Regions from separate parts of the Chryseobacterium sp. YR221 genome, predicted to be linked through region 2. Evidence: riboswitches for the same ligand, from Rfam matches in the RefSeq annotation. Region 2 holds a riboswitch; each other region holds the start of a gene.
What was found. Region 2 has a riboswitch for cobalamin ahead of B8967_RS12145 (acyl-CoA thioesterase). Riboswitches for the same ligand answer to the same signal wherever they lie in the genome.
Positions count from the first base shown of each region.

Region 1: another riboswitch for cobalamin. It lies ahead of metE (5-methyltetrahydropteroyltriglutamate--homocysteine S-methyltransferase); the one in region 2 lies ahead of B8967_RS12145 (acyl-CoA thioesterase).
Region 3: another riboswitch for cobalamin. It lies ahead of B8967_RS11170 (T9SS type A sorting domain-containing protein); the one in region 2 lies ahead of B8967_RS12145 (acyl-CoA thioesterase).

Region 1 is NZ_FWXM01000001.1:444,905-455,555, reverse strand. It holds gene B8967_RS02105 (bifunctional 2-methylcitrate dehydratase/aconitate hydratase) at 1-975, shown strand, start outside; gene B8967_RS02100 (CoA-acylating methylmalonate-semialdehyde dehydrogenase) at 1,046-2,542, shown strand; gene B8967_RS02095 (acyl-CoA dehydrogenase family protein) at 2,618-3,778, shown strand; gene B8967_RS02090 (enoyl-CoA hydratase/isomerase family protein) at 3,882-4,973, shown strand; gene mmsB (3-hydroxyisobutyrate dehydrogenase) at 5,127-6,023, shown strand; gene B8967_RS02080 (enoyl-CoA hydratase/isomerase family protein) at 6,086-6,868, shown strand; gene B8967_RS02075 (Lrp/AsnC family transcriptional regulator) at 6,960-7,421, opposite strand; cobalamin riboswitch at 7,621-7,807, shown strand; gene metE (5-methyltetrahydropteroyltriglutamate--homocysteine S-methyltransferase) at 7,982-10,282, shown strand; gene B8967_RS02065 (Fur family transcriptional regulator) at 10,341-10,651, opposite strand, start outside.
Region 2 is NZ_FWXM01000003.1:672,798-683,448, forward strand. It holds gene B8967_RS12125 (uracil-DNA glycosylase) at 1-438, opposite strand, end outside; gene B8967_RS12130 (GNAT family N-acetyltransferase) at 517-1,026, opposite strand; gene B8967_RS12135 (endonuclease MutS2) at 1,170-3,317, shown strand; gene B8967_RS12140 (hypothetical protein) at 3,578-4,375, shown strand; cobalamin riboswitch at 4,410-4,592, shown strand; gene B8967_RS12145 (acyl-CoA thioesterase) at 4,706-5,089, shown strand; gene B8967_RS12150 (HD domain-containing protein) at 5,151-5,741, opposite strand; gene B8967_RS12155 (XAC2610-related protein) at 5,750-6,442, opposite strand; gene B8967_RS12160 (PadR family transcriptional regulator) at 6,875-7,204, shown strand; gene B8967_RS12165 (PspC domain-containing protein) at 7,215-8,936, shown strand; gene B8967_RS12170 (1-acyl-sn-glycerol-3-phosphate acyltransferase) at 9,250-9,828, shown strand; gene B8967_RS12175 (PaaI family thioesterase) at 9,873-10,301, shown strand; gene B8967_RS12180 (chorismate-binding protein) at 10,536-10,651, shown strand, end outside.
Region 3 is NZ_FWXM01000003.1:455,519-466,169, reverse strand. It holds gene B8967_RS11185 (T9SS type A sorting domain-containing protein) at 3-1,841, shown strand; gene dnaG (DNA primase) at 2,004-3,989, shown strand; gene clpP (ATP-dependent Clp endopeptidase proteolytic subunit ClpP) at 4,102-4,788, shown strand; gene B8967_RS11170 (T9SS type A sorting domain-containing protein) at 4,876-5,994, opposite strand; cobalamin riboswitch at 6,063-6,255, opposite strand; gene B8967_RS11165 (esterase-like activity of phytase family protein) at 6,515-7,777, shown strand; gene B8967_RS11160 (aspartyl protease family protein) at 7,904-8,719, opposite strand; gene B8967_RS22470 (helix-turn-helix domain-containing protein) at 8,850-9,449, opposite strand; gene tpiA (triose-phosphate isomerase) at 10,162-10,651, opposite strand, start outside.

The DNA.
Region 1 (10,651 bases), on a different contig from region 2:
TTGGAAAATTCTTTTAACAAAGTAGGTTTAGACCATGTTTTGCTGGTAAAACTGGCTTCTACAGCAGTAGTAGGAAAATTGATAGGGTTAACCCGCGACGAATTGATCAATGCCGTATCATTAGCTTTTGTAGATGGTCAGTCTTTAAGAACGTACCGCCATGCTCCTAATACAGGTTCCAGAAAATCATGGGCAGCAGGAGATGCTACATCAAGAGCCGTTCGTTTAGCATTAATAGCACAAACCGGAGAAATGGGATATCCTTCCGTTCTGACAGCAAAAACCTGGGGATTCTATGATGTATCTTTCAAAGGAAATGAATTCAAATTCCAGAGAGACTACACTTCCTATGTGATGGAAAATGTACTATTCAAAATTTCGTTCCCTGCCGAGTTTCATTCCCAAACAGCCGTTGAAGCTGCAATGACATTACATTACACCTTACAAGACCTTGGAAAAACAACAGATGACATTAAAAAAATTACCATCAGAACTCATGAAGCGGCCATCCGGATTATAGACAAAAAAGGTCCGCTGAACAATCCTGCAGACCGTGATCACTGTATTCAGTACATGGTAGCCGTTCCATTAATTTACGGAAGACTTACCGCTGCCGATTATGAAGACAGCATCGCTTTAGATCCGCGAATTGATATCCTCCGTGATAAAATTGAATGCGTAGAAGATGTACAGTTTACCACAGATTATCATAATCCTGAAAAACGTTCTATTGCCAATGCTTTGACTGTAGAATTGAATGACGGAACCGTTTTAAATGAAATAGAGGTAGAATATCCTATAGGTCACAAACGAAGAAGAGAGGAAGGAATTCCTGAATTAATTAAAAAGTATAAAATCAATTTGGCAAGAATATTCCCTGAAAAACAACAGCGGGTAGTATTAGAAAACTCGTTGGAGTATGATACCCTTGTCAATCTTAATGTCAATGAATTTGTTGATTTATTGGTCATATAATTTTAAATGAAGGGTTGAATCTCAATTATGTTTCAACCCTTCATTTTCACCTTCCACCTTAACAAAAACTATGTCACATACAGTACAAATATTAATCAATGGAAACTTTATAGAAAGTAAAGCTTCTGAACATTTACCTGTTGAAAATCCTGCCACACAGGAAATTCTTGCAGAAGTTCCCCTAACGCTATTGTCCGAAATAGATGAAGCGATTGAAGCTGCCCAACAGGCCTTCAAAACATGGAAAGAAGTAGCCACCCCGGAAAGGGCAAGGTTATTCTTAAAATACCAGCATCTTTTAAAAGAAAATCAGAAAGAAATCGCTGAAATCCTGTCCAGAGAGAATGGAAAAACACTTGCCGATGCTATGGGAGACGTATGGCGGGGTATTGAAGTTGTGGAACATGCCTGTAATATCCCAACGCTGATGATGGGTGAGACCGTAGAAAATGTAGCAAGAGGCGTAGATACCTATAGCTATATTCAACCACTCGGAGTCTGTGCGGGAATTACCCCTTTCAATTTCCCTGCAATGATTCCTTTATGGATGTTCCCTATGGCTATTGCCTGCGGTAATACCTTTATTTTAAAACCTTCCGAGCAGACCCCAATGACCTCCATGAAAATGGCAGAGCTGTTTTTGAAAGCAGGCTTTCCTAAAGGGGTACTGAATATTGTCCATGGTTCCAAAGACCAGGTAAACCATATTCTTAACCATCCTGAAATTAAAGCTATATCCTTCGTAGGCTCTGTCCCTGTAGCGGAACATGTTTACCGTACCGGAACAGATAACCTGAAAAGAGTACAGGCTTTTGGAGGAGCAAAAAACCATATGGTGGTAATGCCTGATGCCAATAAAGAGCAGGTGGTCAATAATTTAGTGGGAGCCTCATGTGGGGCTGCCGGCCAGCGTTGTATGGCAATCAGTGTTGCCGTTTTAGTAGGAGAAGCTCAACATTGGGTGGAGGATATTAAAAACGCTTTAAAAACCATTAAACCGGGAGTTTGGTCAGACGAGTCTGCCGCATTTGGCCCCTTAATCAACAGACAGTCTAAGGAAAAAGTGCTGCGACTGATCAAAAGTGGCTATGAACAGGGAGCTGAAGTCTTATTAGACGGAAGTGACTGTACAGTAGAAGGCTATGAAAACGGATATTTTGTAGGCCCTACTTTATTCAGTAATGTATCTGTGGATATGGACATTTATAAAGAAGAGATCTTTGGACCTGCCTTACTTTTGTTAAAAGCTGACACCTTGGACGAAGCCATCAGTATCATCAATGCCAATCCTTATGGGAACGGAACCTCAATATTTACCAATTCCGGAGCTGCAGCCCGAAAATTCCAACATGAAATTGAAGTAGGTCAGATCGGTATTAATCTTCCTATTCCTGTGCCGCTGCCATTTTTCTCTTTTACAGGATGGAGAAAATCTTTCTTCGGAGATCTGCATTCATACGGAAAACAGGGTATCCGTTTCTATACCGAAACAAAAACAGTTACAGCCCGCTGGTTTGAAGAAGATGTACCGGGAGGAAATCTCAATATGACCATCAGTCTAAAATAATAGAAAGCAAACGGTGGAAAATGTCTATATGTTCTCCACTTTCAACACTCAGCTTTCAACTTAAATTTAAATACAATGGAGTTTAACCTAAATGAAGATCAACTGGCTTTTCAGGATGCGGCAAGAAGATTCGCTGAAAAAGAATTTTTCCCCTACGCTTCAGAATGGGATGCCAAAAAGATATTCCCAAGAGAAGCAATTGCTAAGGCCGGAGAACTTGGATTTTGCGGCATTTATACAAGTGAAACAGCAGGAGGTCTGGGATTGTCAAGATTGGATGCAGCCATCATATTTGAAGAGCTCGCTTCAGCCTGTCCTTCAACTACAGCTTATATTACCATACACAATATGGTTTCCTGGATGATTGACAAATTTGCAAAAGATGATGTCCGGGAAGAATTATGTCCGGCTTTAGCTTCAGGTATATTACTGGGCTCGTATTGTCTTACTGAACCTGGGTCAGGTTCTGATGCTGCAGGATTGAAAACCACAGCTGTAAAAAAGGGCAATACCTATATCATCAATGGAACAAAGGCCTTTATTTCCGGAGCCGGAGAAAGCGATATCCTGATTGTAATGGCCCGTACAGGAGATCCCGGTTCAAAAGGAATCAGTGCTTTTATTGTACCTGCCAATACAAAAGGAATCAGCTTCGGAGAAAAAGAAAAAAAACTGGGCTGGAATACCCAGCCTACACGTTTTGTATTCCTGGATCATGTGGAAGTAGAAGAGAAGTATCTTTTGGGAGAACCTGGAGAAGGTTTTAAAATAGCCCTGAAAGGACTGGATGGGGGCAGGATAAACATTGGAAGCTGCTCAGTAGGAGCCGCACAGGGCGCTATCAATCAGGCTCAGCAGTATATGCATGAAAGGCAGCAGTTTGGAAAATCATTGGCTCAGTTTCAATCGCTTCAGTTTAAAATTGCCGATATGGTAACAGATCTTGTTGCTGCCCGCCAAATGGTTCATCTGGCTGCTTTTAAACTGGATTCCAAAGACCCGAATGCTACAACCTATTGTGCTATGGCCAAAAGATTAGCAACAGATATGTGTTTTAATATCTGTAATGAAGCTATTCAGGTCCTGGGAGGGTATGGCTGCACACAGGATTTCCCTGTAGAAAGACTGATGCGGGATGCCAGAATCCATCAGGTAGTGGAGGGAACCAATGAAATTATGAAACTGGTAATCTCCAGAAAGATTTTAGAAGTAGGAGCGACCCTACAAATCAGATAGTTATAACAGATAAAAACGGAAAGCTGAAACCGGATAATAATCTACATCTGTTTTAACATTTCAGCCCATAAAATTTTTAAAGTTCAATTTTCAATTCAATACAATGAGCTTAGTACTAACAGAAATAAAAAACAAAGTCGGGATCATCACTTTAAATTCCGAAAAAACACTGAATTCCCTGTCATTACCTATGATTGAAGAATTACAGAGCATTCTGACAGATTGGAAAACATCCGATCAGGTAGTCTGTCTTTTTCTTCAGGGTGCCGGTGAAAAAGCTTTATGTGCAGGGGGAGATGTACGGAAGCTCTATGATGCTATTATGGCACAAAGAGCTATTGACCCTACGGAAGTCCCTAAAGACTGCTACGATTTCTTTTCAAAAGAGTATCAGGTAGATTACGACATCCATACCTATCCAAAGCCTGTAATAGTCTGGGGAAGCGGTATTGTAATGGGTGGCGGTATCGGTCTGATGGTAGGAGCTTCCCATCGTATCGTCACCGAAAAAAGTAAACTGGCCATGCCTGAAATTACCATTGGCCTGTATCCGGATGTAGGAGGTACCTGGTTTTTGAATAAAATGCCTTCTGCCTTTGGAATATATTTAGGCTTAACCGGGGCAAGATTAGATGGTGCAGACTGCAAATATTTAGGACTGGCAGATTATTATATGGAATCCTCTTCAAAAGAAGATATTATAAACGCTCTGAAACAGGCAGACTGGACAAATAATCCTTATCAAACAGTTTCCGATATTTTAAATACGATCTCGAAAAATACAGATATTCCTGAATCCCAGGCTGCTTTACATCATGAATTTATCCAGAATTTTGAAGGAGTAGATGCTGTAGAGGAATTCAGTGATCTGATAAGGAATTATCCTGAAAAAGATGACTGGATCAATACAGGATTAAAAAGTTTTACCGCAGGATCTCCAAGTTCGGCACACATTATTTTCAGACAATTGAAACAAGGCAAGCACCTGAGTCTGGAAGAGGTCTTCCAATCTGAATTGAACCTTTCATGTCAATGTTGCATCCACCCGGATTTTGCAGAAGGAGTAAGGGCTTTATTGGTGGATAAAGATCAGTCTCCCCAGTGGCAGCCCGCCACTTTAAATGATATTACCACAGAATGGATAGACAGCTATTTTGCGGAATTAAAAGTGGAGGACTTTCAATCTTTATCCTGATTAGACATAAACATCTGCCTTATCTGCACAATCTGCGAAAGGTAAAAAACATATAGGTTTTGGCTAACGCCATACTATCTCACTTCTATTCAAATAATAATTGATTACACCTTTTCTAATCTCAAATCTCTAACATCTAATTCAAAAAAAATCATGTCAAATATAGCATTCATCGGTTTAGGAAATATGGGGGGCCCTATGGCTGCCAATCTTATCAGGAAAGGTCATACCGTTACAGGTTTTGATCTTTCGGAAACAGCATTAAAGGCATTGGAATCAGCTGGTGGTCAGACGGCCGGATCAGCTTTAGATGCTGCAAAATCCGCAGACGTAATTATCTCGATGTTACCTTCAGGAAAACATGTTGCAGAACTCTATTCTGAGGACTTCATCAGTACTCTGAAACCGAATACATTATTGATTGACAGCAGTACTATTGATGCTGTTACAGCCCGCTCAGTTGCGACATTGGCCATTTCAAAAGGGTGCAAAATGATAGATGCTCCCGTTTCCGGGGGTACCGGCGGGGCACAGGCAGGAACATTGACCTTTATTGTGGGTGGTAAGCAGGAAGATTATGAAAAAGCCCGACCGATCTTGAAATGTATGGGACAAAATATATTTCATGCCGGAGAATCCGGAGCCGGACAGGTCGCTAAAATCTGTAATAATATGCTGCTAGCCATTCATATGATTGGCACCTCAGAAGCGATCAACCTGGGAGTAAAACATGGTCTGGACCCCAAAATATTAAGTGAAATCATGCAGAAAAGTTCCGGTAAAAACTGGTCTTTAGAAGTATACAACCCATATCCCGGTGTGATGGAAAATGCTCCGGCTTCCAGAGCCTATTCAGGAGGCTTTGCCGTAGATCTGATGGCTAAAGATTTAGGCCTTGCCGCAGAAGCCGGATTGGAAACCAAAACCTCTACACCATTAGGGAATACCGCACTGAACTTATACAGAATCTGGAGTGAAACAGGACATGGGAAAACAGATTTCTCCAGTATTCTTCAATTTTTAAATGGAAAAGGGAATATTGAAAATTAAAACAGCCATTCACCCTCTATTTTCATTCCCAATATTTAACCTTTAAATTTCAACGTAAGACAATGAATTTTGAAACATTAATATATCACCAGGAAGGCCATATCGGAACACTAACGATCAACAGACCACAAGCTTTGAATGCTTTGAATGAAACAGTTTTAAAAGAACTTACTTCATTTACGGAACAAATACAATCAGACCGGAATATAAGAGTCTTAATCATTACCGGGTCCGGGGATAAAGCTTTTGTTGCAGGAGCTGATATCAAAGCCATGCAGGGGATGAGTCCCAAAGAAGCGGAAGACTTTTCAATGGTGGCACAGACGGCATTTAATGCTGTTGAAAACCTGCCGTTTGCAGTGATTGCAGCCGTAAATGGATTTGCCCTGGGCGGTGGTTGTGAACTGGCATTATCCTGCGATATTATTTTAGCAAGCGGAAAAGCGAAATTCGGGTTACCGGAAGTTACATTGGGCTTATTACCATGTTTTGGGGGTACCCAACGTCTTCCAAGAGCGATTGGTTTATATAAAGCCAGGGAAATGGTTTTCTCAGGAGACTTTTATTCCGCGGAAGCCTGCAAAGATTTCGGTTTTGTCAACCATGTTTTTGCACCCGAAGAATTACTGAATGAAGCTCTAAAGCTGGCCAAAACCATTGCATCAAGAGGACCTGTGGCTGTTGCAAAAGCAAAACAGTCTTTAAATACAGGATCTGAACTTCATATCTCTGAAGGATTAAAACAAGAAGCGGCTTTATTCGGAGCATTATTTACCACACAGGACCATAGCGAAGGCATAGGGGCATTTATAGAAAAAAGAACCCCTGATTTCCAGGGAAATTAATACGATCGAATATAGAAAAGTTCGACCGCCCTTTTTAATCTGGTCAGGATGAGGATGTCTGAAAATTTTTGTACATCCTCATCTTTTTGTATCAGATCGTTAATCCATGGGTATTTTTCACTTCTGCCATTACAAAGGTACTATGTGTACTTCCGATAGAATCTACAGATCCCAGTGTATTGAATACAAAATCCTGATAATGTTTCATATCCCGGACCTGAACTTTCAGCAGGAAATCAAAATCTCCCGAAATATTATAACATTCTGCCACTTCTTCTATATCCATAATTTCATTAACGAAATCATACCCTACAGAACGGTCATGAATTTTCAGTTTGATCTGGCAGAAAACGGTAAAACCCCGGTTAAGCTTATCAGGATCAAGAACTGCAGCATATTTTTTCACATAGCCTTCCTGTTCCAGACGTTTCACCCTTTCAAAAACAGGAGAAGGAGAAAGGTTAACTTCTTTGGCAAGCTCCTTAACGGTAAGTTTTGCATTTTTCTGAAGCAGTCTCAGCAGCTGTATATCTTTGGTATCGAGATGTTCCACAGGATATTATTCTTTTTAGTATTAATTTTCATCAAAGTTACAGAATTATATTCTTTTAAAATTTAACTATAAGGATATATTTGCTTTATTTTAAATCAATACTTGTTCATTTATTCTGTATGTGTAATTTTACACAAAATTAAAATCTTCTATCAATACAGATAGTCAGTATAATTAATAAAGAATAGTTCTTTACAATACTTCATCAAACAGGGGAGGTTTTACGTAAGGTAAATTAATAGGGAATCGTGTGCAAATCACGAGCTGTCGCGCAACTGTAAGTAACACACCAAAGGTTTCTGTCCTTGTGATCCACTGCCTGAAAGCGGGAAGGACGACAGAAACTGTTACAAGTCAGGAGACCTGCCTTTACTGAATTGACAATGCTTTCGCGGTCTGAAGCTTTGGGTCATACAGATGATATATTTTTTAGTACGTTTTTCTCAGAGTAAAACGGGATTATCAGATATGTCATTATTTTCCCAAAAATAGATACCGGCAAAAGCATTACGAAGCATTCAAAGAGCTTTTAAAAATAAGTTTAATTAAAAGTTTAAAAAATGCAAACGCACATTCTAGGCTATCCGCGAATTGGTAGCAAAAGAGAACTCAAAAAAGCCTGCGAGCAATATTGGTCAGGTAAAATTCTTTTGGAAGAACTTCTTACTACAGGAAGGAATATCTGCAATCACAATTGGAATATTCAGAAGGAAGCAGGGATAGACCTTATCCCATGTAATGATTTTTCCTATTATGATCAGGTACTGGATATGAGCTTAATTGTAGGAGCTATTCCGGTACGTTATCATGAAGTCGCCCTTAAAAAAAATAATTCAGAACTGGATCTGTACTTTGCGATGGCCAGAGGATACCAGAAAGACGGACTGGATATCACGGCCATGGAAATGACCAAATGGTTTGATACCAATTATCATTATATTGTTCCAGAATTTTATAAAAATCAGCAGTTTAAACTGACTTCCGACAAAATATTCAACGAGTTTGCGGGAGCTAAACAAGCTGGAATTAATGCCAAGCCGGTACTCATCGGGCTTGTTTCTTACCTTCTTTTAGGAAAAGAAAAGGAAGAAGGATTTGATAAACTGGATCTTGCAAAAAATCTTCTTCCGGTATACACCGAAATCATAACAAAACTTCAGGATCAGGGTGCCCAATGGATTCAGTTTGATGAACCGTTTTTAACCTTAGATATAACGGAGAAAGCCAAAGAAACCTATCAGTACGTTTATCAGGAACTTAGAAAGCAGTTTCCAAAACTGAAATTCATCATCGCAACCTATTTCGACGGATTGAAAGACAATGCATCTCTTGCTGTGTCACTTCCTGCAGACGTTCTGCATATAGACCTGGTGAGAAATCCTGAGCAGCTGGAAGATATTTTAAATGCTATTCCTGAAAACCTAAGCCTGTCATTAGGAGTGGTAGACGGAAGAAATATCTGGAAAAACAACTATGAAAAGTCTTTGACTTTCATTAAAAAAGCTACTGAAAAACTGGGTACAGAAAGAATTTTTGTGGCTCCGTCATGTTCATTACTTCATTCGCCTTGTGATCTGGATTTTGAAACGGCCCTTCAGCCTGAAATTAAAAACTGGCTGTCTTTTGCAAAACAAAAAGTGAAAGAAGTCGTAAGTCTTAAAGCTCTTGCTTCAGAAACTGAGGATGAAAGTATCCTTGCAGATTTTGAAGACAATAAAAAGGCTGTTGCCAGCAGAAAAACATCTTCTCTTATTCATAATGATAAAGTGAAACAAAGAGTGGCTGCCGTTACTGAAGAAGATGCTCAGCGAAAGAATTCATTTAGAATCCGTAAAGAAAAGCAGCAGGAATCATTACAGCTTCCGCTATTCCCAACCACCACCATAGGCTCATTCCCGCAAACTACTGAAGTAAGAAGCTGGAGGGCCCAGTTTAAGAAAGGAGATCTTAGTGCAGAACAATACGATGCTTTATTGAAAGAGGAAACTCAGAGAACCATCCGTTGGCAAGAAGAAATAGGAATTGATGTCCTTGTTCACGGAGAATTTGAACGTAATGACATGGTAGAATACTTCGGGGAAAAGCTTGAAGGATTTATTTTTACTAAAAATGGCTGGGTACAGAGCTATGGAAGCCGTTGTGTAAAACCACCCGTTATTTTCGGAGATATTTCCCGTCCTGATCCAATGACTGTATACTGGTCTCAATATGCGCAATCCCAAACCAGTAAATGGGTAAAAGGAATGCTGACCGGTCCTGTTACCATATTACAATGGTCTTTTGTACGGGATGATCAGCCCCGTGCCGAGACTTGTAAGCAGATTGCTTTGGCGATCCGTGATGAAGTAGTGGATCTTGAAAAAGCAGGAATCCGGATTATCCAGATTGATGAGCCTGCCATCAGAGAAGGTCTTCCATTGAGAAAAGCAGAATGGCAAAACTACCTGAAATGGGCTGTAGAAGCCTTCAGAATCTCAGCAAGTGGAGTAGAAGATGCTACCCAGATCCATACCCATATGTGCTATTCTGAATTTAATGATATTATTAAAAATATTGCCGATATGGATGCAGATGTCATTACGATAGAATGTTCGAGATCTCAAATGGAACTTTTAAATGCTTTTGCAGATTTTAAATATCCAAACGAAATAGGTCCCGGAGTTTATGACATCCACTCTCCAAGGGTTCCTTCTAAAGAAGAAATGATTGAGCTTTTAAGGAAAGCTCAAAATGTAATTCCAGCCAGCCAGTTATGGGTAAATCCTGACTGTGGCCTGAAAACAAGACATTGGGAAGAAACTGAAAAAGCTTTAATTGCAATGGTAGCTGCTGCTAAAGAAGCTTCAGCAGCCTATGCATAATCATCGCTTGTTCCAATATCATCATGAAAAAGCATCTCCAGGGATGCTTTTTCTTTGTTTAAGCATGCGCGCATCTCGGACAGATTCCGCTGATGATAAAGTTATACTCCTGAGCTATAAAATTCTCAGGTAAACTAATTTCAGGTATAGTATTTTCAATACAGGTAACAGAATGGCATTCTTTACAATTGAAATGAACGTGATTGTGAAAATGCTGTTCGTGAGTACATTTCCCACTACACTTAGCAAAATTCACAACTCCGTCAATATTGACGATCTTATGAATAGCGCCTTCATTTTCAAGTCTTTCCAAAACCCTGTAAATGGTAACTCTGTTACACAAATCCCCTAGTTTCTTCTGAATATCAG
Region 2 (10,651 bases):
TGAAATTTCTTTAATGATAAAATTGGTAAACTTTTCCCAACCCAGATCTTTATGTGAATTGGGAGTATGGGCACGAACAGTCAATGTTGCATTCAGTAACAGCACACCCTGTTTTCCCCAATCATCCAGTTCCTTAGAAGTTCTTACCACTCCTAAATCATCTTTTAATTCGATAAAAATATTTTTAAGGGAAGGCGGAGCAGCCACCTGTTCAGAAACAGAAAAACACAATCCATTAGCCTGATTGTCATTATGATAAGGATCCTGCCCAATGATCACCACTTCAATATCTTCAAACGAGGTCAATTCTAACGCTCTGAAAATTTGATCTTTCGGAGGGAAAACTTTAGTAGTCGCATATTCATTTTTCACCTTTTCCCATAGGGTTTTAAAGTATTCTGTGTTTTTTATCGGGGCTAAAATTTCTGTCCAGGTCATAATTCAATCTGATTATTTGAAAATGAGTTAATTTGATTATTTACATTTGCTGATCTATCAAAAGACATTTCTGATAAACTAGCGGGCTTTTTTCAGACTAAAAATTACATTTTCAAGATTCTTTTCATCTGTTCTGTTTTCTTTTAAAGCAAACTTATGTTTTAAAAGCAATCCCTTAGAACTTTCATTCTGGTGATTGGTAAAAGCCAAAATTTCCTGTAAATTTAAGTCATTAAATCCAAAATTTAAAACAGATTTCAAAGCTTCACTCATAATTCCTTTTTTATGATAATCGGGAAGCAGCTCATATCCTACTTCCGCCGTTTTCCGGTCTTCAGAGAATTTCCAAAGGCAAATGGTTCCGATAAGGTTCTTTTGGTCTTTATAAGAAATTCCCCAGAAAATGATCTCTTTATCCTGAGTTCTTTTCCTGATGCTTAAAATAAATTCTAAAGCGTCATAGTTGGTCTTGGGTGAATTCCTTTTAACATATTGATTGATCAGTTCATTGCTCCGGATCCGTAAAATATCTTCTACGTGACTTTCATTGATTTCCTTTAAAATTAATCGTTCGGTTTCCAGTTTCATTCTTCAAATGTATTAAACTCGTCATCAATTAAAAACTTTTTTGTCCGGAAAACCTTTCTGATTCTCCATTGTGAATTTCTCAAATTAGCTCATTTTCAAATTACCACCGTATTACATTCACATTTTCTCACTAAATTTGCAGTGTGTATATAGATAAAGAAGATTTAGACGAATTAGAGTTTCCGCAATTACTCGCGGAAATCTCCCCCCTTGCGTATTCTCCGAAAACACGAGAGAAAATTCTTCAACTTCGTCCGATGGAAATAGACGAGGCAGAGCTTTCATTGAAAAAAACGTCAGAATATCTGTCGAGTTTTGAAAGTTCAAATGCAATTCCGTTTGATGAATATGAAGATATTGAAAATGAGCTGAAATTAATGCTGATTGAAAATTACCGTCTTGAAAACAGTGCTTTCATTAAAATCAAAACCATCACGGAACAAATCGGAAGGCTTCAGAAGTTCTTCCCTACCATGCCGGAAACCTTCCCTACCCTTATAGAAGATGTTTCTGTACTGGAGTTTAAGAAAGAGATTATTGAGAAGGTAGATAAAGTTTTCAACCGTTTTGGTGAAGTAAAAAGTGAGGCTTCTCCTGCTTTAAAAGGACTGAGAACAGAAATCCAGCATGCTAAAAAAGCCATTCAGGAAAATTTCAACCGTGCCCTTACCACCTATGGACAAAGTGATTTTTTGGACGATATCCGAGAGACCATTATTGATGATCAAAGAGTTCTTGCTGTAAAATCGGGATTTAAAAAGAGAGTTGCCGGCAGAACATTAGGGATTTCAAAAACAGGTTCCATTACGTATATTCAGCCGGACAGTGTTGTAAAACATTACTTCAAACTTCGGGAAAGTGAAGAGGAAGAAAAAAAAGAAATAGACAGGGTTCTCAGAAAACTTACTGGTGAGCTGGCAGAATTTCAACCTCAGCTTTGGAGGTACCAGATTTATATTTTTGATCTTGACCTTACAAGAGCTAAAGCAAAGTTTGCAGACTTAATTAACGGGGTATTACCAAAAATTAACCGCCATAAGACCTTAAAACTAAGGGATGCTTTCCATCCTTTATTATGGCTAAGAAATAAGGTAGAAAACAAAACAATCTATCCTCAAACTCTGGCTTTAACGGAACACAACAGAATTATCTGTATTTCCGGCCCGAATGCGGGAGGAAAATCAATTACGTTAAAAACAGTTGGATTATTACAGCTGATGATTCAGAGTGGTATTCTGGTTCCTGTTCATCCGAAGTCTGAAATGTTTTTCTTTGAGAAAATGATGACCGATATCGGTGATAACCAGTCCATTGAAAACCACCTATCCACCTATTCATCGAGATTAAAAAAAATGTCCGGAATCATCCGCGAGGCTGATGCGAATACTCTTTTACTGATTGATGAGTTTGGAACAGGTTCTGATCCGGAATTGGGAGGTGCTTTGGCTGAAAGTTTCATGGAGTATTTCTACGACAAGAAAAGTTTTGCGATTATTACCACTCACTATACCAACATTAAGCTGGTAATAGAACAGCTTCCCAATGCTGAAAATGCAGCTATGCTGTTTAATGAAGAAACCCTTGAACCCATGTATAAATTGGAAGTGGGACAAGCGGGAAGTTCATTCACATTCGAAGTTGCTGAGAAGAATAGAATTCCAAGATTCATTATTCATTCTGCAAAGAAAAAAGTGGAACATGATATTGTGAATCTTGATAAGACCATTGTGAAGCTGCAGCAGGAAAAATTTGAGGTTGAAAAACTAAAGTCTGACCTTGCGGAAAGAAAAGAGTCTGTAGAAGATAAGCGTGATAACCTTCAGAAGCTGAATGAGCAGCTTCAGCAAAAGCTCTTTAATTTCCAGAAGCTCTATGAAGAAGAACACCGTAAACTTCAGTTTGGAAACAAAATTGAGGCGTTCATAGACAGCTATACAAAAGGGAAATCAAGGAAAGATGTTGTAAAGGACTTTGTAAAGCTTCTGGAACAGGAAAAGTTCAGGAAAATAGGTGCTGACAAAGACGAATCAAAACGTCTTCAGGTAGTCAAAAGGAAGATTACCCAACAGCTTAAAAAGGAAGATGTGATTGAAAAGATTGCTGAAACCAATGAAAAACTGGAGGAGAAACGTAAAAGTGACCGTGCTGTTTGGATGAAAATAGGGCAACGTGTCCGCATCACAGGAAGTACCAGTGTAGGGACCATTGAAAAAATATCCCGAAACAAAGTAATTGTCAATTATGGAACTTTCAAAACGACCATTGACGCGGAGGAACTTGAAAGAATTTAATCAATTGGAGAATGCGTTAATTTGAGAATTTGAAAATTAATCTAAAATAACTAATGGAGAGCATCATGAGATGCTCTCTTTCTTTTTGTACGTTTACCTAAAAAATAAGCTTAAACATCTGATATCTTTTTTTCAATAGGAAAATCAGGTATTTCAGACTCTCATTTAAAGAAAATACAAGATTTAAAAGAACTGCAACAGTATAATTATCTTCCGAAAAGTATTTAATTTATATATTTGGGGATCAAAAATTTATTATAATGATTTCAGTAGGCAAAGCATTCTATCTATCTGCATTTAGTATTTTCTCTTTAGCATTCGTTAAAGGGCAGAATAAAGTTCCTTTTGGAGTGGTAAAAGCTGAAGAAGGATATGCCAATGTACGTGTACACAAGGATAACTACAGGAAGATTGTAGATAAGATCCGTATGCGTAAAGGGGATGTTTTTGTTTATGTAAAGCCGGCACCGGGAGAAACGGAGTGGATATGGATCAAATATCCTGAAAAACAGGATGAGGAAAAGCCTTTTGTAAGGTATGAAACTCTTGAAAAAGAAGGAATGGTAAATAAAGAGCGTATCGCCTATATTGATCAGCTTCCTCAGTATACACCTTCGAAATCCAAGAATGGGAAATCACTGATTTTTACTGATAATTCTGATCCTAAAATCCCTACGGCACAAAGAAGTAAAGTAGTTATTGATATTTACCCATCCAATGCCGGATACCGTAAAAAGGAGAAAGATGCTGACGGAAAACTCCTTAGTATTGACAAGGTGAAACCATGGGGAATCGGTAATGATCTTCCTGAAGGCATGACTGAAATTAAATCAATCAGGGTTCAGCAACCCGGCAGAGGTTCTGTTTTTGTGCGGGAAGCCATCAAAAACATGTTTCAGCCTACCATGGATTTCAATAATGTAGCGGTAACCTCTTTAGACAACGACAATATCTTTCTTTATATGATCAATGGTTCAGGAGAATACAGATATACAAGTCTTTGGACTATAAAAAAAGGAAGAGTGATCAGTCAGATTATTTATCATAATCCGGAATAAATTCATTATTTTTGCCCCCGAAAAAGTTTAACGCTTATTCATCATAGAAATAGGTTCTGCTTAACCGCAGATTAAAAAGGGAATCGTGTGAAAATCACGAACTGTCGCGCAACTGTAAGTAACTGAAGTCTTTTATTAAAGATCCACTGTGCGAGGCATGGGAAGGGGATAAAAGATGTTACGAGTCAGGAGACCTGCCTTTTTCTTAAACAAAAAACTTTCGCGATATGAAGTTTATTGATCTGATGGATTTTTTCAGGAATTTCTTAGATTCCTGGTATTATTCTGTTGTTTGATAATATTTCATTTCGCTTTAATTAATAATGAAATATGACTACAGAAGAAAGAATTGAAGCATCCGAAACCAGAATATTTAAAGCGGTTTTCCCTAACACAACAAATCATTATGATACCCTTTTTGGTGGTACGGCTATGCAGCTGATGGATGAAGTAGCTTTCATTACTGCTACCCGATTCGCAAGAAAAAGAGTGGTCACTGTAAGCAGTGATAAAATTGACTTTAAAAAACCTATTCCTGCCGGAACTATCGTTGAGCTGATCGGAAAGGTTGCCTACGTTGGAAAAACCAGTATGAAGGTCAATGTAGAGATCTACACGGAACAGATGTATTCCTACGAAAGAGAAAAAGCAATCATTGGTGATTTTACTTTTGTTGCCATTGACGAATTCAAAAAACCAATCCAAATCCTATAATTATAAAGTTTCGGGCGGCCTTTGGCCGCCCGAAACTATTTTAGAAAAAAGCGCTAAGCTTTTATTTGATTACTTTTCCGGTTTCCAGATTTCTGGTCAATAACAGTTCAAAAGCCTCCCCCATCTCATCAGAAGCTCTGCAGATGGCATTTTCAAGCATATTTCTAATCTGCTTTTCCGTAACTCCGGCTTCTGTCCAGCTTTTTCCTGAGGTATATGAATTCAGGATAAAAGGAATAATCCTGTCGATAGCACAGGCGAAAATAGCATCCGGTGTTTTTTCCTCTTCAAATTCTATCCATAAATTGAAAAACTCCGAACGTAATGGCTCGTCTAAGATTCCAAAAATCTTTTGGGCAGAAACTTTTTCTCTTTCAAACTTTCCGACCATTGCTTTTTCATCAAAAAGGAAAGTATCTCCTGCCTCAATTTCAACCAGGTCATGGATAGAAAGCATTCTGATAACTCTCAGCAAATCAATGTCAGCACGGTTTTTTGCATAAGGATATAAAATCTGTGCAAGAATAACGATCTGCCATGAATGTTCTGCAGTATTCTCTCTTCTCGAATCATCTGCATTATAATTTCTTCTCTGTACATTTTTCAAAGCATCTACTGCCAGGATAAAATCAATCTCTTTCTGAATCTTCATTATGTTACTTATCTATTATATTGATCTGCCGGATACACCTTGATTTTGGTCACCCATTTATTATTTATTTTTTCTTTGGTCATCACTTTTACACGGTCTTCATTGGTCATATCCTCTTCCCTCTCCAATACCTTTTCTAATCCCTTATTAGGAATTACTCTATATTCCGTAGTAAAAATCATGCAACATCCGGATTTTCCTGTGGCTACAAGACGTTTGCGCTTAGCATCTACCCCAAATAATCCAAAATAACTGGAACCGATTTCCGTAAGTTCCTCACTTTTTACAAAAGCCATTCTCGTACTATTGAATACATAGACATCATAGGATGCACTGCTGTAATTTCCTTTATTTCCATTTCTGACAGCGATATCTTCTGTTCCGTCAAAATTAAAATCATCAATAATAAAAGGGCTTTCTTCATTGGTAAGCTGGATCATTTTTCCAGGCATCAATTTTTGCCCCTCCTTTACATAAAATACAAGATCTTCGGAAGTTAAAGTCTGAACTTTAGTGTTCTTGTTGTCATATAATTCTATTGTTCCTTTGTCTTTACATTGCTCATCAAAGCAATTTTCACTATTGATGATGACATCATAATTCTTTGATGCATTTTTTACTTCAAACTGATATTGTCCAAAACATAAAGGACCCAACAGAATACATGCAGATATACTTCTGTAATAATTCAAAATTTTCATAGTAATAGCAAATGGATTTAGGTGTTTTTTTATAAAATCTTACAACAAAAATACGAATCATAACCTCGACTTCAAAATATCTTTGCCATACAACAACAATGAATTTGATTCAAAACCGAGTATATAATGTCACTCTTTTTTTAAGAAATTCTAAAGAAATACCCTTTTTATCCATTCTCATTTTTTCAGTTTATCTGCATTTATTTAAAATTTTCGGCACTATTTTTACCTTATTCTATTTTTGATCAATTTTAAATTAAAATTTATAATATTGATTTACAATATGTTAACTATTTTATTTTAAAAATTTCACTACTTTGTATTGCATATTACCATTTTAATTACATATCTTTGTAATGTAAAATCGGAATAAGCTCATCTAGCTAGGAGCAATATTCTAACATATAACTAATTAACAAAAACTTATCAAAGATGAATACCGAAAATACCAAAGCGCAAATGCGAAAAGGAATTCTGGAATTCTGTATTCTAAGTCTCATCAATCATCGCGAAATGTATGTTTCCGATCTGATAGATGAACTGAAAAAAGGAAAACTGGATGTTGTGGAAGGAACCCTCTACCCACTTCTGACAAGGCTTAAAAATGGAGAGTTTCTCTCTTACAGATGGGAAGAATCTACAGGAGGTCCACCCAGAAAATATTATCAGATTACTGAAAAAGGAAAACTTTTCCTGAATGAATTACAAAATACCTGGAATGAGCTGACAGCGTCAGTAAGCCAAATCACTCAACAACATTAAAAACAAAGCTATGAACAAGACACTCTCAATAGGACTCGCAGGTTTTTCTTTTACGATAGAAGAACACGCATATATAAAGCTCAGCGATTACCTGAACGCTCTTAGAAGCTCACTGGATGCTTCGGAAGTAGATGAGGTAATGCACGACATAGAAATAAGAATGGTAGAGATCTTCAGAGATTCTCTGGGAAAACGTGAAGTGATTAATGATACTGATGTAGAAAAAGTAATTGCACAGATCGGAACTCCAGAAAAAATCGAAGAACAGGAAGAGGCTTATTTTTCTGAAAAATCAACAAATAAAAATAACTACTCCGGTTCCAACTTTACGGATAAAAAACAATTGTTCCGTGATCCTGAGAAACAAAAGGTTGCAGGAGTTTGTGCTGGGTTAGCCCAGTATGTAGGAATGGATATTACGGCTATGAGAGCCATTTGGTTAGGAATTTTCGTTTTAGGAATCTTTACCGCGGCTATTTCTTCTTCATTGATCGGACTTTTATATGTAATCCTTTGGATCGTTCTTCCAAAAGCTGAAACAGCAGCAGATTTCCTGAAAATGCAGGGAAAGCCTATGAACTTCGACAATCTTAAAAATGAGTCTAATAAATTAGTACAGTTTGCTAATGAATCTACTCAGAGGGTCGGAGAAATATATAATGAGAACAAGCCTTATATCAACAACGCAGGAAGCGGAGCCTGGAATATACTGAAGTATATCGTAGGCGGAATCTTTGTGCTGATGGCTGTGGGAAGTATCATTGGAGTATTTGTAGTCTTTGGACTTTTTGGAATGGATACAGATTTCCCTGGTGCCAATCAAATCAGATTCTATATGGATGATAATGGTCTTGATAAGGTATTAGCAGCTATAATGGTTATCGGAAGCTTAATCCCGGCTATTCTTTTTAGCTTATTAAGTATTAAAATATTCTCTCCAAAAACTAAGCTGAGAAATATCGGATGGGTAATAGGTGGATTATTTCTTCTATTGATCGGATTAGGAACTTACTTTGGATTAAGTATGGCAAAGAAAAACCTGATCTACAGAGGAAGCAAAGAGGATACAGAGAATGTGGCTATCAATACCAATTCTGACACCGTTTATGTAGATGTAAAACAGGTAAGTATTCCACAAAACTTCAAAGCTTATGATGATGATATTTATTCTGATAAGAGATTCGTTTATGAAGAGGATTATATTTCTGTAGATGTAACAAGAAAACCGGATATCAAAACTCCTTATCTGATTATTAAAAAAGAAGGAAACGGCTATAACTTCCCTATTCAGTTAACAGTACCGGTAGAGGTTGTTAATAACAAAGTAATCCTTCCAAACTATGTAAAGTATCCATATGAGCACAGATTCAGAGATTACAGAGTAAATTATGAACTGGTAGTTCCTCAAAAAGCGATTGTTATTCCATTAAAAAAAGACCGTATCAGCTTCGATGGGGATCTGGATGGAGACGGTATCAATGATGATGATCAGGACAGAGATGAGAACCAACATGGTATAAGAATCGAAAAAAATAAAATTACAGTAAACGGTTCTACAATAAGCTATGATCCTAATGATAAAGACAGCGTGATCATTAATGGTAAAAAAGTACCAAACTATCATGTTGAAAAAGTAATTGATTCTGTAACGTCCGACATCAAAAAACTGAACAAAGATGTAGACATTAAGATCAAAGACGGAAAAAACGAAATTTCCATACAAACTAAATAATTAACTTCAGAGAGTGCGAGAAGGTGTGAGTGGATAGCAACCGTTTGAAATTCACACTCTTCTTATCTCAGAAAAGAAAAAAAATCATATTATTTAGTTTCCTATGTAAAAAAAAAGCTTTACTTTCGTACTATTAAAATATAATAACCAACCAACAAAAAACACACACCTATCATGATACAATTTGCCCTAGAATTTGTTATGAAAATCGTAGATTTAATCAACGGTTTGTTTTAAGAGCGATAATATTTCAATATATTTGTAAAGTATAACCAAAGTTTGGTTATACTTTTTTGTTTTAATCCAAGAATTTATGAAAAAACTGATAGGCAAATTAATGCTAAAATTATTAGGTTGGAAAGTCGTTCTGCAGGGCGATGTAAACAGCCTGAACAGGTGTATCCTTGTGGTAGCACCACACACCCATAATATGGAATACATTTTAGGAAACCTTGCCTACTGGTCTTTAGGAAAACCATTAAAGATTATTATTAAAGATGCTCACACCAAAGCATGGTACGGAAGCCTGGTAAGAGGCCTTGGGGGTATCGGTATAGACAGAACTCAAAAAAATGATCTGGTCAATTTTGTAGCCAATCAATTTGCAAAAGAAGATTTCAGTCTGGTTATTACCCCGGAAGGAACAAGAAGCTGGGTTCCGAAATGGAGAAAAGGTTTTTATCATATGGCTTTGGCGGCAAAAGTTCCTATTGTACTGGCAGCCGGAGATTTCAAAAGAAATATTGTTTACCTGGGCTATACTATTCCTTATGAAAGGCTTGCATCAGCTCCTTTTTCAGAGATTATGCAGGAAATTCAGGATTATTACATTAAAAATGATATTGGTCCTAAAATCCCTGCCAACTGGAATCCTAATATCATGGGAGAATAAGTATCATCAACCGTAAATTATCAATCATCATTTATCAACATACAATGAAAGGTCAGAATAAAGAAGAAATATTAGCGTTTTTAAATAACTGGGGAAACGAAACCCTGGCAAAAACCCTGGAAATAAAATTCATCGACATTGATGTCGAAAATGAAACCCTTACTGCCACAATGCCTGTACTTCCAAGGACCCATCAGCCTTTTGGAATCATGCATGGGGGAGCAAGCTGTGTATTGGCTGAAACCTTAGGGTCAAGCCTGTCTAATATTTTTATAGACGGAGATAAATATTATGGTGTGGGAACCAATATCAATTCCAATCATCTGAGAAGTAAGAAAGATGGGGTTGTCACTGCTACCGCCCGCTTTATCAGAAAGGGAAAAACCATGCATGTTTCAGAGATTGAGATCAGAGATGAAAAAGAAGTACTCATCAATCATACTACGATGACGAATAATATTATTCTGAGATAGACTAAAGAGATATCACTAAAAAACAGAAGACTCAAAAAAATTGAGTCTTTTTTTATATACTTGCTGCATTTTTTTAGAGCACCACGGGTATCAAATGAAGAATATTTCCTAAAAAAACTACTCTTTTAATTTTGACATTTTTAAGACTAATAATACCTTTGCAGAAAGGAAAATCAACGTGGGAATTTCCTATCTTATTTCCGGGCGATGATTTTCAAAATCCATCCACAGCTAATGATTTATTTCAAATTTCCTTTTGACGAACAATTATATTCCACAGATCATAATCAGAATATAAATTCCGTAAATTTTTATTCTTTTGACAAACTGAAACAGGTGAGTTTTGAAGG
Region 3 (10,651 bases), 220 kb from region 2:
TTATGAGAAAAATTTTGTTACTACTCCTAGTTTTTTTTTCGAGTAAATTTTTAACTCAGCAACTTTCGTATGCCACTTTACCGGAACCTAATGCATTATCGCTAAACTATCTTAATAGTATTTCACAAAAGAATATTTTATACGGTACCGTACCACCTAATTATAATGGAAAAACAATTCTTTTTACGCATGGTTTTGTGATGTCTACTGAATCACTGCTTATTGGAAATTCCATGTATAAGGAAGCATACAATGCAGGATATAAAACTGCTTTTGTCGCCACCAGCAGATTTTTGGGTGATTGGGAAAATGGTGAAATACTATCCAGAGCTATTGATCAGGTAGGAAGTTATTTAGGAGCCAATACAATGACTATTATAGCTCATAGTAATGGAGGGAAAGCTTCTGATGTTGCTCTATTGGAATATAAGAAAACCAATAAGATAGATAAGGTCATTACTTTAGGAACACCTCATAGAGGAACCCAACTTGCTGATTTTGCCAATTATCCAATGTGGGCCTGGATAACCGAGGCATTACAATTGGGAACGGGGTCACAATTGTCTACTACATCCTATTGTGATACTTATTTCAGGCCGTATATGGATAACCATCCGCTTAATCAGCCTAAGAAACATTATAGCCTGGGAGCCTGGGGATATACCAGAGTAACAGGATTACTTTCTCCCGCTATCATTCCGGCAGGAACAGCGATTGTTGCGTTAGGAGGTGGAAAAAATGATGGGGTTACTCCATTTTATAGCTCAACAAGACCGGGTTCTAAGCAATTGATGACTGATACTGATCCTAGAGGATATATTAATCATATAGATATCATGGAAGGAGTGTATGTTTGGAATAATGCTATAAAGCCCGTTTTGGACGGACAAATTGTCAATAATGGCTTGGCAAATAGGATGTCCCAACCGGAAAGTTCTGAATTTAAAGTGGTAAGCAATTATCAATTGATTTCAAACAGCGATCAGGAAAGTTTACAGTTGGGTAAAAATGCCAATAACGTTCGTTTTGAAATTATCACCAAAGATGCCAATGCTGCTGTAGATATTTTGGATCCAACTACAGGAAAAATGTTGAGTCAAATAAAAAATAACGCGACGCCTGATAGGAGTGGGGGCTCTGAAAGCCGTTTATTATCATCTGATTTCAATTTGAGGAATAAAGAACTTAAACTAAACAGTAATTCTAAATTTGTGGCTGTGGTTGAAGATGGAATTGACAGTCCTATGGAGTATAAAATAAAAAAAGATAATGGGAAAACTTATCTGGAGATTTCTTTTCCTAATCTTTCTTCCGAAGAGCTTCAAAAAGTTTCACTTAAAAATGAAACCTATTGGATATCAGATGTAAAAGGAATGAATGCCGGATCTAAAGGAAAGTCAGTGAACGTGAAATTTGAACTTCGTAACAATAAATTTATAGCAGATGTAAATCGTGAACAAAATGGGGTCTATTCTATAAAACTGACTGCCAACCTGGGGAACGGAATTAAAAGAAACATTATAAATGGTTTTGTTATTTCAAATAACGAAAACGTTACTCAATCTAAGGCCGCCAATGTTCAAAATAGTACTCAATTTACCATTGGAGATAATCCTGTTAATGATAATACAAAACTAATAATTGATAGTGCGCTTACAGGAGAGGTAAATATTAAGATTTATAACTATTCCTCTAAATTATTGAATCAGTATACTGTAAAAGTAAATGGTGAAAACAGCTTAGACCTTGGTAAGTATGCTAAAGATCTGGAAAGAGGCACTTATATTGTTAATGTAGAATATGGCAGTCTAAAAGAGAGTCTGAAATTCATAAAAAGATAATTTTGTTTACAAATATTTTTAAGCCGGGAAATTCCCGGCTTTTTTATTGAAGTATGTGCAGCAAGGGTTTAGAGGATTCTATGATAAGAAACGATCTCACCGAAAATTTTTGCAGTGCTTTCTTTTTTTGTTAGAGGAAAAGAAATATCTTATTTTTACATCATGATTTCTAAGCAGACGATAGATAAAATATTCTCCACAATCAGGGTAGAAGAGATTGTGGGTGAGTATGTGCAGTTGAAAAGGGCAGGATCTAACTTTAAAGGGCTCAGCCCGTTTCATGAAGAGAAATCTCCAAGTTTTGTAGTTTCACCAAGTAAACAGATCTGGAAGGATTTCTCAACAGGAAAAGGAGGTACAGCCATCTCTTTCCTGATGGAAATTGAAAATTTTACTTATCCTGAAGCACTTCGCCATGCAGCCAAGAAGTACGGAATTGAAATTGAAGAAGATCTACGTGAAATTTCTGAAGAAGCTAAGCATGCGCAGACAGAAAAAGACCTTCTGTATAAAATCCATGAAGTGGCTAATAATTATTTTCAGGAAATCCTTTGGGATGCTGAAGATGGAAGAAGCATAGGGCTGGCTTATTTTAAAGAGCGTGAGCTTAGAGATGATATCATCAAGAAATTCCAGCTGGGATACTCCCCCGAAAAGAAAAATGCTTTTACAGCCTATGCAGAGGAAAAAGGATATTCTAAAGAAATTCTGGAGAAATCGGGACTTTCTATTTTCCCTGAAAATGCTCCGGCAGGAATAGACCGCTTCCGGGAAAGGGTTATTTTTCCGATTCACAGTTTCTCAGGAAGGGTTTTAGGTTTTGGAGCCAGAATTCTTAAAAGCAATGTCAAAACAGCCAAATATCTCAATTCCCCGGAAACGGAGATCTATCATAAATCGAATGTTCTTTACGGGCTAAACCAGAGCAAGCAGGCCATTTCGAGAAAGAATACCTGTCTTTTGGTGGAAGGATATATGGATGTGATTTCACTTCATATGTCCGGGATTGAAAACGTGGTGGCCAGTTCCGGAACTTCCCTGACTACCGAGCAGATTAAGCTGATTAAAAGGCTGACGGAAAACGTAACCATTCTTTTTGATGGTGATAATGCTGGGATTAAAGCCAGTTTCCGAAGCATTGATATGCTTTTGACGGAAGGTATGAATATCCGTGTATTGCTCTTCCCGGATGGAGATGATCCCGATTCTTTTGCCCGAAAACATCCGCAGGATTATGTTGAAAAATACATCGAAAATGAAGCGATGGATTTTATCGATTTTAAAGCTGAGATCCTGTTAAAAGATGCCGGTACCGATCCTATCAAAAAAGCTGAGGCAATACGAAATATTGTAAAGTCGGTTTCTTTTGTTCAGAACGCACTGAAAAGAGAAGTCTATCTTAAGGAAGTATCCAATAAATTTGGTCTTTCGGAGCAGAGTCTTTTCAACGAACTTGACGTTCAGAAACAGATCACACAGAACCAGACCCATCATGTTCAGCAACAGCAGAAAGAAAGTGCCCCTCCGAAGATGGAGATTGTGCCTTTGGATAAGGAGAAAGAAGATCCTTTCCTGTATGATGTTCTGTTTATGGAGAATAAGTTGGTGGATCATATGCTGATGTTTGGAGATATTGTTCTGAAAAGGACAACTGATAACAATGAGGAGTATCAGATCACTGTTATTGAAGAAATCCTTCACCATTTTGAAGAAGAACAATATATCTTTTTAGTAAAAGAAAATGAAATTATCATTAATCAGGTAAGAGAAGGGATTCAAAAGGAAGAGCTCAGAAGTGGAAACTTTTTTGTATCTTTTATGGACGAAGACATTACCACAAAGGTTGTTGACGCGTTGATTCCTCTTGATGATCTGGAAAACTGGGCGTCGAGAAATATTTACCCTCCCAATTATGGTGATAAAGTGGCAGATCAGGTAAGAGGTGATGTATTATTGCATAAATACAGATATATTGATTATCTCATAAAAGAGACAGCAAAAGAACTGGATCAGTACAGCGATAATGATGAGACAAAATACTATGATCTGATTAAAAAAATTACCCTGCTGAAACAGGCTTCCATACGGTTGAGCGCTATTATTGAGTATTCGCCGATTAAAGGCATCTATGGCGGAAGAAATAGATAGTTTATGGACAGATATATTCCTGTTCTGTGACAAAAAGTCTCATAAAATTTTAGGAATAAATATTGTAATTTAAACTTCGAGAATATTTGTTAAAATAATACATAATAGAAATATGGACATTAAAAAGGACTTCAGAGATTTCTCTGTAAAACATTTAGGAAACAGCGGTTTGGTTACCGATCAGTATATGGGAATGTATGGCCCAACGAATCTTACACCGTACATCATGGAAGAAAGAAGATTAAACGTTGCTCAGATGGACGTTTTCTCACGTTTGATGATGGACAGGATTATCTTCCTGGGAACAGGAATTGATGATCAGGTAGCCAATATTGTTACGGCTCAGCTTTTATTCTTAGAAAGTGCAGATCCGTCAAAAGATATTCAGATCTATATCAACTCTCCGGGAGGTAGTGTTTATGCTGGATTAGGAATTTATGACACCATGCAGATCATTAAGCCTGATGTAGCAACAATCTGTACAGGTATGGCTGCTTCAATGGGAGCTGTATTATTAGTAGCAGGAGAAAAAGGAAAACGTTCTGCTCTTAAGCATTCAAGAGTAATGATTCACCAGCCTTCAGGAGGTGCACAAGGGGTTGCTTCTGATATGGAAATCAACTTAAGAGAGATGTTGAAATTAAAGCAGGAGCTTTATGAGATCATCGGACATCACTCAGGACAAACTTATGAGTGGGTTGAAAAATCGTCTGACAGAGACTACTGGATGACTTCTGAAGAAGCTAAAGGCTACGGAATGGTAGATGAGGTTTTACAGAGATCAACAGAGAAAAAATAATCGATGCTGGAAATCGGAAAAAACGCACCAATACGGTGCGTTTTTTTGTTTTATAATTGTATGAAAAAGTATTTCATATATGATGTTCTATTTCTTGATGATCTTGTGGATGGTTGAAGTATTTGCTGTTTTCATCTCAACAAAATAAATTCCGGCAGCCAAAGAATGAATATCAATCTTTGTGGATTGGGAAGTGATTACTTTTTGACCTAAAGAAGAATAGATATTGATTTCCGTATATTTTTCAGGAGATTCAATCTGAATAAAATGACTCGCCGGGTTAGGATGAATACTGAATTTTTTCTTTGTGGCAGAAGAAACACCCAATGTGGAATCGGCTGCTTCCGTAGGGGTAAATGGTCTTCTCTGTCCGAAGCTTATACCCATCCAGTCATTATTGGCTAGCTGAATCTGAGAAATTTCAGACTTCTTTTGCCAGCTTGAGAGGTCTTTTCCTTTATATAATTTCCAACTGTCCGCTCCAGTGGCGTTTCCGGTAAAATTATTCAATGACAGAGCAGAAATCTGGCTGTTTGATGAGGTGAAATTAAAATAAGAGGCTTGAGACTGGATCAGTTGTAAGGCCTGCTCAGCAGTGATGCTTCCGTTATATTTAATTCCAAACACAAAAGAATCTGCATTTCCGTTTGACTGATTGGTACCAAAATCAACCACTACCAAACTTTTATTGGTTCCTGTTCCTATCCAATTGGTGATTTGCGAAGATGCATACCATTGAGAGCTGTAAGCGGGTACAGGAGTAGATGGCGGAGTGTCGATCTGGACATCATCAGATCCATAGGTAATACCAAACCATAGCCCGTCTGTTAAAGTAACAGAACCTGCACCATTATTGTTATTAGACATATTTTCCGCACTTGGTCCGAACCATGGTATCCAGGAATCATCTGTGCCTGGAGCATGATGGTTATAGTTGAAACTGTAAAGAAATCCTGAAAGAATATCAGCTTCCATTTTAGGCTCTGCCGCAACAATAGCATTGATCATGTCTTCTGCCATTAGATTATCACCGTCAAAACGATATCCCCATGCATAAGAAGTAGGAGAATTAGTATCGTTAAAATCTGCAATGAAATAGGCCTTCTTTGAACCTGTTCCTACCCAAAACTTAATGTCGTTCTCTGTAAATTGGGCAGACAAAAACTGCATAAAAAGCAGTAAGAAAAAAAAATAGATTTTTCTCATGATATAATTAAATTAAAGTTTTATTCCCGAAACTTACCTACAGGAGAAGTGGTTATACTCACGATCCCTGAAGTGGCAATGGATAAGGCAGGTCTCCTGGCTTGCATCCTATAGCACACCTTCCCGGATCAGGAATCCAGTGGTCGTATTGTGCTATAAGTAAAACAGCTTACAGTTGCGGGTACAGCTCAAGAATTGAGTTTTATTCTCACTTGATTCCCTATTAATGAACAGTGTTCAACCTTAAAACGTTGCAAATATATCATATAAATTTTTGTATCCTGTTTTGTGAATTATATTTCAGTTTTTATATTTCTCCTGAAGCTGAATAGCTTTTAAAGGGTTGTTTTTTTTGAATTGATAATTAAATTAAAGATCTTGTTAGGTTTTCGGATTGAAACCAAAAGTTTTACTGTTTATATTAAATTCATTTTCATGGTTCCATTGTTAAAATACAATTATCATTATATTCAAGATCAGTTTACAATCAATTTATATTTTCGCAGCCATAAAAGAGAATATGAAAAGACTGCTACTATCTGCATTTGTGTTAACGGCGCTGGCATCCTGTAAAGATGATGACACCACCAGTAACCAGGAGATTAATTATTCTAAGCTTCCACAGGAATTTGCTTTTTCAAAATTGGCTACTATCAATGGAGTAGATGTGATCAACGGAGGATTTGGATCCGGAGCAGCGGCCCATCCTACAAGAAAAGGAGAATTCTATGTCATTACAGACCGTGGTCCGAATACAGACTACTTAAGCGGTAAAAAATTTCTTGCCCCTAATTTTACCCCAACGATTATGCATTTTAAGATCAATGCTGAAGGTAATATTGAGGTCATTCAATATATTAAACTTAAAAATCCGGCAGGGCAGCCTATCACAGGACTTCCAAATCCTATAGGAATGGGGAGTACCGGTGAAGTAGCTTATGATGCTTCAGGAAATGTGTTAGGAACAGATAAATATGGTCTGGACAGTGAAAGTATTGTTGCCGCTCCAGATGGAACATTCTGGGTTTCTGATGAATATGGTCCGCATATCGTTCATTATAGTGCAGAAGGGGTAGAAATGGAAAGGATAAGCCCGATTGGAGTGAATACGGGAACAAGAAAACTCCCTGCAGTTTTAGCCAAAAGAAGGGCCAACAGAGGTATGGAAGGACTTTGTATCACTCCGGATGGAAGAACGCTGGTAGGAACAATGCAGTCGATGATGCTGGTTCCCACTAAAGCATTGGCAACCAATACCACGTTAACAAGGATTGTAACATTCGATATTATCACAGGGCAGACGAAACAGTATTTATACAAACAGGATGGTGGAGCTTCTGATTCGGTTTGTGATATTACTGCATTAAGTAATAATGAATTCCTGGTGATTGAAAGAGATGGAAATTTCGGAACACAGGGAGGAATAAAAAAAGTATACAGAATCAATGTATCCGGAGCTACAGACGTCAATGGAACAGATCTGGCAGCGGTAGACGGAATGAAAATTAATAATAAAGCTTTGGAACAGAGTACCTGGGATGAGATTACGAATGCCGGAATAAAACCTGTTTCTAAAAGCCTTGCAGTAGATCTCGTAGCGAAACTGGGCTATGAGCATGATAAGTTTGAAGGGATTGTTTATTTAGGAAATAACAAACTGGCTGTTTTCAATGATGATGATTTTGGAGTGGTAGATGATGGAAACGGAAACCCTAAAGCCAAAATTCTTCCTAAAACAGGGAAGGTAGACAAAGGAACGATGTATGTAGTCGATATTCAATAATTAGATTTTTTTTAAAGAAAACGGCGGAATCGAAGATTCCGCCGTTTTTATGATCTCTGTATGAATAATTCATCAATATAAATTACTGGTTTTTTAAGTGAAAAAGATATTGTTTTTCTGTTTATTTTACTGAGCCCAAACTTTATGGTTTTTAAAGTCAATCGTGAAAATATATTTACAAATGGTTTCAAAATTGAGCACACCATCATAAATAATGTCCCTTGTAAATGATCTTGAACTGAATGTTTTTTTCGCAATAATAAATTGACTCTCAGAATTCATATCATCTTTGTCCTTCGATAGCTTCCAACTTTTGGCTGTTTCTGTAGATAAAAGCATGGGGCCACTATTTCCAGAATCAAAAAGAAACCAGTATGATTGATTGTCTCTTGGAATATTCAAAAAAATATTGAGTTCAGTAGCTTCCAGTCCATTGGCAAATCTGCTGGGAATAAGACTTTTTCCTTGCATTGCTTTTTGTGATGAAGAATGATTCTCTATAATGATAGTATTGTTGGCGAGGTTGAGAGTCAGGATGTGGGTAGCAAATGATTTTAATGAGATAACACCGTCTATTTTAGGGAATTCTTTGGGTAAAATAGTCATGATATCAAAAACACCGACTGTTGGATGGTCTATTTTTGTAGAACCTATAGTAATGGGAATACCATCTGATTTTTGAGATTTAATAATTTCTCCACTCATTCTAAATCCTGTTGAACTCCCATATATATTTTTATTAAAATACTTTGCTATTTCTGGAGAAATAATAGTTTCTGCCCCACCGGTATCGAACAGAAAATTGTATTTTTTTCCTTCAATAGAAACCTCTACAGTTTTCATGTTTTCAATATAAGGTTTTAGCCTTATGGTATCCTGTCCGAATCCCCAGATATTTGCCCCTAAAAATAGTACGCTAAAAAATATTTTCTTTGTTTTCATAATTCTTTTTTGTTTACTCTGTGAGACAAAAATCGTCTCTGTTTTATAGTGGACAAATTTGAATTATTATCTTATGAAAAGCGACCGATTTTAAAAAGTCGAACCAAATAAAAAGAAATAAAGTGTTCGACTAATCGGTCTTATAGAATGTATTTCTATATTCTGTGGGCGTTAAAGCAGTGTGCTTTTTAAAAGCAGTGTTAAATGATGATTTTGAATTAAAGCCAACCTGATATAAAATTTCTAGAACCGTAGAATCTTTTTTAGAATGTTTTTTTAATAATTCCATTGCATTTTCAATACGATAGGTATTTACAAAATGAAAAAAATGCTGTTTCATATTTGAATTAATCAGAATAGATAATTCTCGGGTTGGCATATTCATTTGTGTTGCGAGACTTTGCATTGTAAGAGCAGGATCTAAGTATGGTTTTTTTTCTGTCATGTATGTGTTAAGTAATTCAATTTGCAAATTAACGTTGCTGTTATCTATATTTTGTTTGCCCTCTGATCTGGTTTTGGGCTCAGTTTTATTTTTAAAATCATTTATTAATTGTAACTGGGGATCAACTCCCCGGAAAAATTCAGGATATTTTAATGCTTTTAAGACAAACCAGCTGGTGAAAAGTAATGCCATGATTTCCAGAAATCCATTAATGACAGTCAGTAGTTGATGCTCATCTGTATATCTTAATATATTTTTAAATGTTGCAAAATAATGGACAACCATAAAAAACAAAGTTAGTTGAAACAACCATTTAAAGACTAAATTGGAAGAATAAGACTGGTTTTCGAGATAGATGCTTCGGGTTCTTTTCAACACCGTAAAAGTAGCAATGATATATAGTAAATACTGGATTTCTATCAAATATTGAAAAATGATCATTTCAAGGGTCTGATGATGATGTTTGAAAAATTTTTTTTTTTCAATATCATCTGTCCAATAGATTCCAGAAGCCAATATGAGATTGATAATAACAAAAGGTATGAGATGCAAAAGATGTTTTCTTTTTAATTGAAAATCTTCATAGCAAAGTGATAAGACATATAAATAGAATAGCGGTATATTCAATAAAATGATAGTCCATCTAAAGATCTCTAGATTGGGAAGTAGGCTAAGGATAGGTTCAGAAATGAAGACTCCACTTACGTCAAGAGCAGTCAGAAAAAGATATCCTGCAAAAAGTTGATTGGGGAACTTTTTATTGGACTTTAAAGTCAATAAAAACAAAATAAGAAGGAACAATATAAAAACAGATATGATGGCGATCGTTTTTAAAAAATCCATTTATTTAATATTAAGTGACCTATTTGAAAAAAATAAAAATCCTGGGATTTGTTTATTTTCTATTTTGGAGTGGATCCGTTTTTATGAAAAATAAAAACGAATAAGTTGCTGTAAAAAAGGACATCTCGATGTCCTTTTTTACAGCATAAATATATTAATTAAAAGCTTCAATAATCTTAGAGAAATCCTCCAGTTTTAAAGCTGCACCACCGATCAGACCTCCGTCGATATCAGGTTGAGAGAAAATCTCCTTAGCATTGTCAGGCTTTACAGAACCTCCATAAAGGATAGAAACCTCATCTGCAACTTCCTGTCCGTATTTTGCAGCAATGATACTTCTGATGTGTGCATGGATTTCCTGAGCCTGTTCCGGGCTTGCCGTTTCTCCTGTTCCAATAGCCCAAACCGGTTCATAAGCAATCACTACTTTCTTGATTTCTTCAGCGGAAAGAGTGAAAAGTGCTACTTCAGTCTGGTTTTTTACAACCTCAAAGTGTTGCCCTGCTTTTCTCTGCTCAAGGGTTTCTCCGTTGCAGTATACAGGAATAAGACCTTTGTCAAGGGCTAATTTGATTTTTCTGTTACAGTGAGAATCTGTTTCTCCGTGATACTGTCTTCTTTCAGAGTGACCGATCAGTGATCCC